One region of the Clostridium fungisolvens genome, then DNA from elsewhere that is predicted to be linked to it. Evidence: a T-box and tRNA genes for the amino acid it is inferred to sense, from the RefSeq annotation. Region 1 holds a T-box; the other holds one or more tRNA genes.

The links. A T-box is a leader RNA that pairs with one kind of tRNA and senses whether it is charged. The one in region 1 lies ahead of bsdtw1_RS14275 (valine--tRNA ligase), so its partner is inferred to be a tRNA-Val.
Region 2: it encodes a tRNA-Val, which carries the amino acid that the T-box ahead of bsdtw1_RS14275 (valine--tRNA ligase) is inferred to sense. The anticodon was not compared.

What each region holds. Positions count from the first base shown of each region.
Region 1 is NZ_BLZR01000001.1:3,228,823-3,232,309, reverse strand. Features, by position in the region: gene bsdtw1_RS14280 (2-hydroxyacyl-CoA dehydratase) at 1-848, shown strand, start outside; T-box leader at 905-1,206, shown strand; gene bsdtw1_RS14275 (valine--tRNA ligase) at 1,457-3,487, shown strand, end outside.
Region 2 is NZ_BLZR01000001.1:4,870,404-4,873,890, forward strand. Features, by position in the region: gene mglB (galactose/glucose ABC transporter substrate-binding protein MglB) at 1-933, opposite strand, end outside; tRNA gene bsdtw1_RS21560 (tRNA-Thr) at 1,395-1,469, opposite strand; tRNA gene bsdtw1_RS21565 (tRNA-Asp) at 1,477-1,553, opposite strand; tRNA gene bsdtw1_RS21570 (tRNA-Val) at 1,561-1,636, opposite strand; tRNA gene bsdtw1_RS21575 (tRNA-Glu) at 1,650-1,724, opposite strand; tRNA gene bsdtw1_RS21580 (tRNA-Thr) at 1,743-1,817, opposite strand; tRNA gene bsdtw1_RS21585 (tRNA-Asp) at 1,826-1,902, opposite strand; tRNA gene bsdtw1_RS21590 (tRNA-Val) at 1,910-1,985, opposite strand; tRNA gene bsdtw1_RS21595 (tRNA-Glu) at 1,999-2,073, opposite strand; tRNA gene bsdtw1_RS21600 (tRNA-Thr) at 2,092-2,166, opposite strand; tRNA gene bsdtw1_RS21605 (tRNA-Asp) at 2,175-2,251, opposite strand; tRNA gene bsdtw1_RS21610 (tRNA-Val) at 2,259-2,334, opposite strand; tRNA gene bsdtw1_RS21615 (tRNA-Glu) at 2,348-2,422, opposite strand; gene bsdtw1_RS21620 (hypothetical protein) at 2,778-2,930, opposite strand; gene bsdtw1_RS21625 (CoA-binding protein) at 2,996-3,361, opposite strand.

The DNA of each region.
Region 1 (3,487 bases):
TGGCATTAGTTTATGGGGATCTTTTAATGAGGGTTCTATATAGAGTTAGACCGTATGAAAAAGTTAAGGGATCAGCTAATGCTCTATATGAGAAGTGGAATAATCTAGCTAAGGAAAATGTTATAAAAGGTGGACATAGATTATTTAAGAATAATGTTAAGAATATAATAAGAGAATTTGATGATTTAGAAATAACTGATGTAGTTAAGCCTAAGGTAGGAGTGGTTGGAGAAATACTTGTTAAATTCCACCCAACTGCAAACAATGATATAGTTAATCTTCTTGAAGAAGAAGGGGCTGAAGCTGTTGTTCCTGATTTACTTGATTTCTTCTTCTACTCAGCTTATGATCAAGACTTTAAGTCTAAGTACTTATCATTTGGTAAGATGGGAAGAGAGATATCTAATGCAGCTATATGGTTTATGGAGAGATATAGAAATACAATGAAGGAAGAACTTGTAAGAAGTAAGAGATTTTCTCCTCCAAAGCATATAAAAGAATTAGGAGAACTTGCATCAACAATATTATCTCTTGGGCATCAAACAGGAGAAGGTTGGTTCCTAACAGCTGAAATGCTTGAACTTATAGAGAGTGGAGTTAATAATGTAATATGCATGCAGCCATTTGCTTGCCTTCCAAACCACGTTACAGGTAAAGGTATGATAAAAGCTATAAGACATAAGTATCCTATGTCAAATATAACCGCTGTTGACTATGATCCAGGTGCTTCAGAAGTTAATCAATTAAACAGAATTAAATTAATGCTTTCTGTAGCGTTCAAAAATCTAAAAGAAAATGAAGAAATAAAGAAAGATATATTTGAAGAAGTGGCAACGAGTAAAAAATAATATCTCAATAGTTGACAAAATATGATGTTGTAATATAATATTACTATAATTTATATGTAAAAGCTTTGAAAAAGAGGAGTAAAGGCATAGAACATAATTAGAGAGAAAAATCCGTAGGCTGTAAGGTTTTTCGTATGGTGTGCTTTGAAGGTAGCTTTTGAGCTTCTCTGCTGAATAAAGGAAATTAAATAAATGCTAGGTTATAGTTTTATATGTACTATAGTAGATATAAAAAACTTTGATGGCTTGCATATAATTCCTAAAGTAGGTAGAGACGGTAGCGATATCGTTAAAGGTTAAAGAGCTCTTAACTTAGGTTGAGAGAAAAAAGGTGGTACCGCGAGTCTTCGTCCTTTTATGGATGAAGGCTCTTTTTTTATTGTTTAAAAATTGTAAGCATTTAATGATAAAATACTTTATTTGCTTTGCTAATTTTTACAACAATAAAAGATAGAATTTATTCACTTGTAAGATTTATCACAACTATATAACTGTTAAGAGCATGTATATATAGAAAACTCAGATATGAAAGTTCATAGCAGATGATAAATCTTTAGAAAAATCACATTTAGAAAAATTATTTACCGGGAAATTAAGGAGGAACTTAGATGCTAGAAGAAAAAAATATTGCAACTACCTATGATCCAAAAGAATTTGAAGAAAGACTATATAAGACTTGGGAGGAAAAAAAATACTTTACTCCAGAAGTTGATGAAAATAAAAAGCCATATACAATAATAATGCCACCACCAAATATAACTGGTAAGCTTCACTTAGGTCATGCACTTGATAATACTCTTCAAGATATGCTTATAAGATTTAAGAGAATGCAAGGCTTCAGTACTTTATGGCTTCCAGGAGAGGACCATGCAAGTATAGCTACTGAAGTTAAAGTTGAGAATGAATTGTTAAAGCAAGGCCTTAAGAAAAAAGAAATGGGAAGAGAAGCTTTCCTTGAAAAAGTTTGGGAATGGACTGATGAATACAGAGAAAGAATAAGAACTCAGCTTAAGAAGATGGGATGCTCTGCTGACTTCACAAGAGAAGCTTTCACAATGGATGAAAATCTAAATAAAGCTGTAAAACATGTATTCGTAAAATTATATAATGAAGGTCTTATATACCAAGGAAATAGAATAACTAACTGGTGTCCAAAATGTCAGACTGCATTATCTGATGCTGAAATAGAATATGAAGAGCATGAAGGAAACTTCTGGCACATCAAATACCCAGTTAAAGATTCAGATGAATTCTTAGAAATTGCAACAACAAGACCAGAAACTCTACTGGGAGATACAGCAGTTGCAGTAAATCCTAATGATGAGAGATTTAAACACTTAATAGGAAAAACTTTAATACTTCCACTAGTAGGAAGAGAAATACCAGTAGTAGCAGATGACTATGTTGATATAGAGTTTGGAACTGGAGCAGTTAAGATAACTCCAGCACACGATCCTAATGACTATGAAGTAGGAAAGAGACATAACCTTCCACAAATAAGAGTTATGGATGATAAAGGTACTATAAATGAATTAGGTGGTAAATACCAAGGTTTAGATAGATATGATGCTAGAAATCAAATGGTTAAAGACTTAGATGAGCAAGGACTTTTAGTGAAAATTAAGCCTCATACTCACAATGTAGGAACTCATGATAGATGTAGTACAGTTATAGAACCAATAATATCAAAACAATGGTATGTTAAGATGGAATCTTTAGCAAAACCAGCAGTAGATGCTGTAAAGGAAAAGAAGACAAAGTTCATACCTGAAAGATTTGAAAAGACATACTTTAACTGGATGGAAAACATTCAAGATTGGTGTATATCAAGACAGTTATGGTGGGGACATAGAATTCCAGTTTGGTACTGTAAGGATTGTGGAGAGATAATAGTTTCTGAAGGAACTCCAACAACATGTTCAAAATGTAATTCAGAAAGTCTTTACCAAGAAACAGATGTGCTTGATACTTGGTTTTCATCAGCACTATGGCCTTTCTCAACACTTGGTTGGCCAGATAAAACTGATGATTTAAAATATTTCTATCCAACAAGTACTTTAGTTACAGGTTACGATATAATATTCTTCTGGGTAGCAAGAATGATCTTCTCAGGTATTCATAACATGGGAGAAGTTCCATTTGAAAATGTATTAATCCACGGAATCATAAGAGATTCTGAAGGTAAGAAGATGAGTAAATCTCTTGGTAACGGTGTAGATCCACTAGATGTAATCGAAACTTACGGTGCAGACGCTTTAAGATTTATGCTTGTAAATGGTAATGCACCAGGAAATGATATAAGATTCTTCCCAGAAAAAGTTGAATCAGCAAGAAACTTTGCAAATAAGATCTGGAATGCTTCAAGATTTGTTATGATGAACCTTGATAGAGATCTTATGGATAAGTATAAAGATTGTACTGAATACAGCTTAGCTGATAAATATATTCTTTCAAAGCTTAATACCATAGTAAAAGAAGTAACTGATAACATAGAAAACTTTGAACTTGGTATTGCACTTCAAAAGATATATGACTTTATGTGGACTGAACTTTGTGATTGGTATATAGAGCTTGCAAAACCAGTTTTATATGGTAATGATGAAAAGTCAAAAGGTGTTGTATATAATGTATTATTTAAG
Region 2 (3,487 bases), 1.6 Mb from region 1:
CTTTCCATTTGCTGCATTTATAGCCAAGTCAAGAGTTGCTTGACCTTGGTTCTTAGCATCATTAAGTACTGAACCAACCATCTTACCTTCATTTATCTTTGTTAATGCTTCTGGTATAGCATCAACACCAACTATTGGCATAAATTTGTTAGCATCTTTGAAATATCCTGCTTTTTCTAGTGATGCATAAGCACCTAAAGCCATCGCATCATTATTAGCTATAACAAACTCTATCTTGTCACCGAATTTTGATATCCATGCATCCATCTTGTCAGTAGCCTTTGCAGTATCCCACATAGCAGTATCTATAGCTAATTCTTCAACATCTATACCTTTTTTCTTTATTTCATCAACAACATATTTAGTACGAGCTTCTGCATCTGGATGTCCTGGCTCACCTTTTAATAATACGTATTGAATCTTTCCATCCTTATTCTTGTCCCATTTATCCTTATTCTTTGTCCATTGATCTACTACTAAATCACCTTGTAGTATACCTGATTCTGCTGATTTAGTTCCAACATACCAAGCTTTATCGTAGCTCTTTAATGCAGCTGCTTCTGGTTCTTTATTAAAGAATACTACTGGTAGGTTTGCTTTCTTTGCTTTGTCAATTATAGTTGGAGCAGCCTTTGGATCTACTAAGTTGATTGCTAATGATTTTACTCCCTTAGAAATCAAAGTATCAACTTGCTCATTTTGCTTTGATTGGTCATTTTGTGAGTCATTCATTGATAATGTAGCTTTTCCATTAGCACCTGTATCAATTGATCTTCTTACATATGACATAAAGTTATCGTCATATTTATATATTGTAACTCCGACCTTTGGTAGTCCACTATCCTTGCTTGTCTCAGTCTTTGTTGATGAGCATCCAGCTAAAGTTAGCGAAAGTGCTGCTGTAATAGTTAATAATAATACTTTTTTGTTCATAAATGATCCCCCCATAAACTATTCTCAATTCATACCCGTTTGTAATTGTTTACAAATTTATTTTAGTAAAATTTAGTTATACTGTCAATATAATTTTTTGTATTTTCACACAAATATTTTTTTATTAATTGTTGATATCAATAAAATTATCTGATATCATTACATATTTAATGTATTTTTCTTACAAGTAATCTTTTACATAGTAGTCTTTTTACTAAATCTATCGCATTTATTTACTATTTTTTACGTAAAGTATTATTTAACTATAATAATTGCTATAAATTTTATCTATTTTACTAAACATATAAATCACTTCATAATCTAATTTATATTTTCAAATTGAAGTGTTTCATCTTTATGTAGGAATAAGGATTTATTTTTTATGCTTTGTGAAGTTTTTTCTGATGTTTTATTTGTATACGACAAAAAAGACATCTTACTATCGTAAGATGTCTTTATCTTGGAGCTGGCAATAGGAATCGAACCTACAACCTGCTGATTACAAGTCAGCTGCTCTACCGTTGAGCCATGCCAGCATCAAATTGGCGACTCAGAAGGGGCTCGAACCCTCGACCTCCGGCGTGACAGGCCGGCACTCTAACCAACTGAGCTACTGAGCCATATTTTTGGTGGGCACAACAGGGATCGAACCTGTGACCCTCTGCTTGTAAGGCAGATGCTCTCCCAGCTGAGCTATGCGCCCAAAAATATGATAATGGTGACTCCTAGGGGAATCGAACCCCTGTTACCACCGTGAAAGGGTGGTGTCTTGACCGCTTGACCAAGGAGCCAAATATTTTGTTTTTTAGTGGAGCTGGCAATAGGAATCGAACCTACAACCTGCTGATTACAAGTCAGCTGCTCTACCGTTGAGCCATGCCAGCATTTAAAATGGCGACTCAGAAGGGGCTCGAACCCTCGACCTCCGGCGTGACAGGCCGGCACTCTAACCAACTGAGCTACTGAGCCATATTCTTGGTGGGCACAACAGGGATCGAACCTGTGACCCTCTGCTTGTAAGGCAGATGCTCTCCCAGCTGAGCTATGCGCCCAAAAATATGATAATGGTGACTCCTAGGGGAATCGAACCCCTGTTACCACCGTGAAAGGGTGGTGTCTTGACCGCTTGACCAAGGAGCCAAATATTTTGTTTTTTAGTGGAGCTGGCAATAGGAATCGAACCTACAACCTGCTGATTACAAGTCAGCTGCTCTACCGTTGAGCCATGCCAGCATTTAAAATGGCGACTCAGAAGGGGCTCGAACCCTCGACCTCCGGCGTGACAGGCCGGCACTCTAACCAACTGAGCTACTGAGCCATATTTTTGGTGGGCACAACAGGGATCGAACCTGTGACCCTCTGCTTGTAAGGCAGATGCTCTCCCAGCTGAGCTATGCGCCCAAAAATATGATAATGGTGACTCCTAGGGGAATCGAACCCCTGTTACCACCGTGAAAGGGTGGTGTCTTGACCGCTTGACCAAGGAGCCAAATTAAATTTTATGTTTTAAATTTATGTCGTCTTTACGACCCAACAATAGATATATTACAAAAAATAAGACTCAGTGTCAACACTTTTTTAAAAAAATTTAAATTTATCTTTAAAATTTAGTTATTTGAGGTTATCAAATAATAGCTTCTAATTGCTTTCCAAAGCTTATTTTTATATATAATATAGCAACTTTTACTTCTATTTTTAGATAATAAAGGTGGCTATATTTTTTATATAGCCATATCAATTTATAGAAACTTTTATAGCTTATCCTTCTTTGAAATTATATTCCTAGAATTAAAATAACCTTTATATAATTGATATATATTTTATTAGCCACCTTTAAATATGATTTAATATTGTCCGCTATGATCTTTATGTCTATCCTGGTAATCACCCTTACCTTTATTCTTGTCACCTATATAAGCGCCTTCTTTTGGAAACATTTTTCTGAGTTCTGCATTACTTTTAGGTCTATCTTTTTGTCTGTATTTATTATCATCCATGGATATCCCTCCTCATACTTTACTCATTGTAAAAATAGAATTCCCTTATAAATATCTTTATATACTTATCCTAATTCTACTAACGCACAACCTTCAACAGCTTCTATGCCATGTTCCTTGCAGTAGCTTAATATTTCTTCACTTTCTGCTCCTGGTTGTATTAAGATATGTTTTATTCCAAGTTCATCTGCTTCTTTTACAAGCTCTATACCACTCTTTGGATTTATACACAAATCTACTGCATCAATATGATAAGGAACTTCTTTTATACTCTTATACGCATCCTTAACATTTGCCCTAGGATTTACTCCGCTGACATTATATCCATTAGCACTAAATTTTGCTAATATTTTAGAAGCATATTTTTCATTATTTTCTACATCACCCACAACAATCCAGTTGTCATATTCCATTAAATCTTTTGCACTCATATCATACACTCCTTTATATGCTTATAATATATAGATATACTAATTTAAGCTAAATAGAGATTAAACTATAAAAATATATTAGTTGTAATCTTGCATACCTATCTACTATAGTATGTGAGTTTTAAA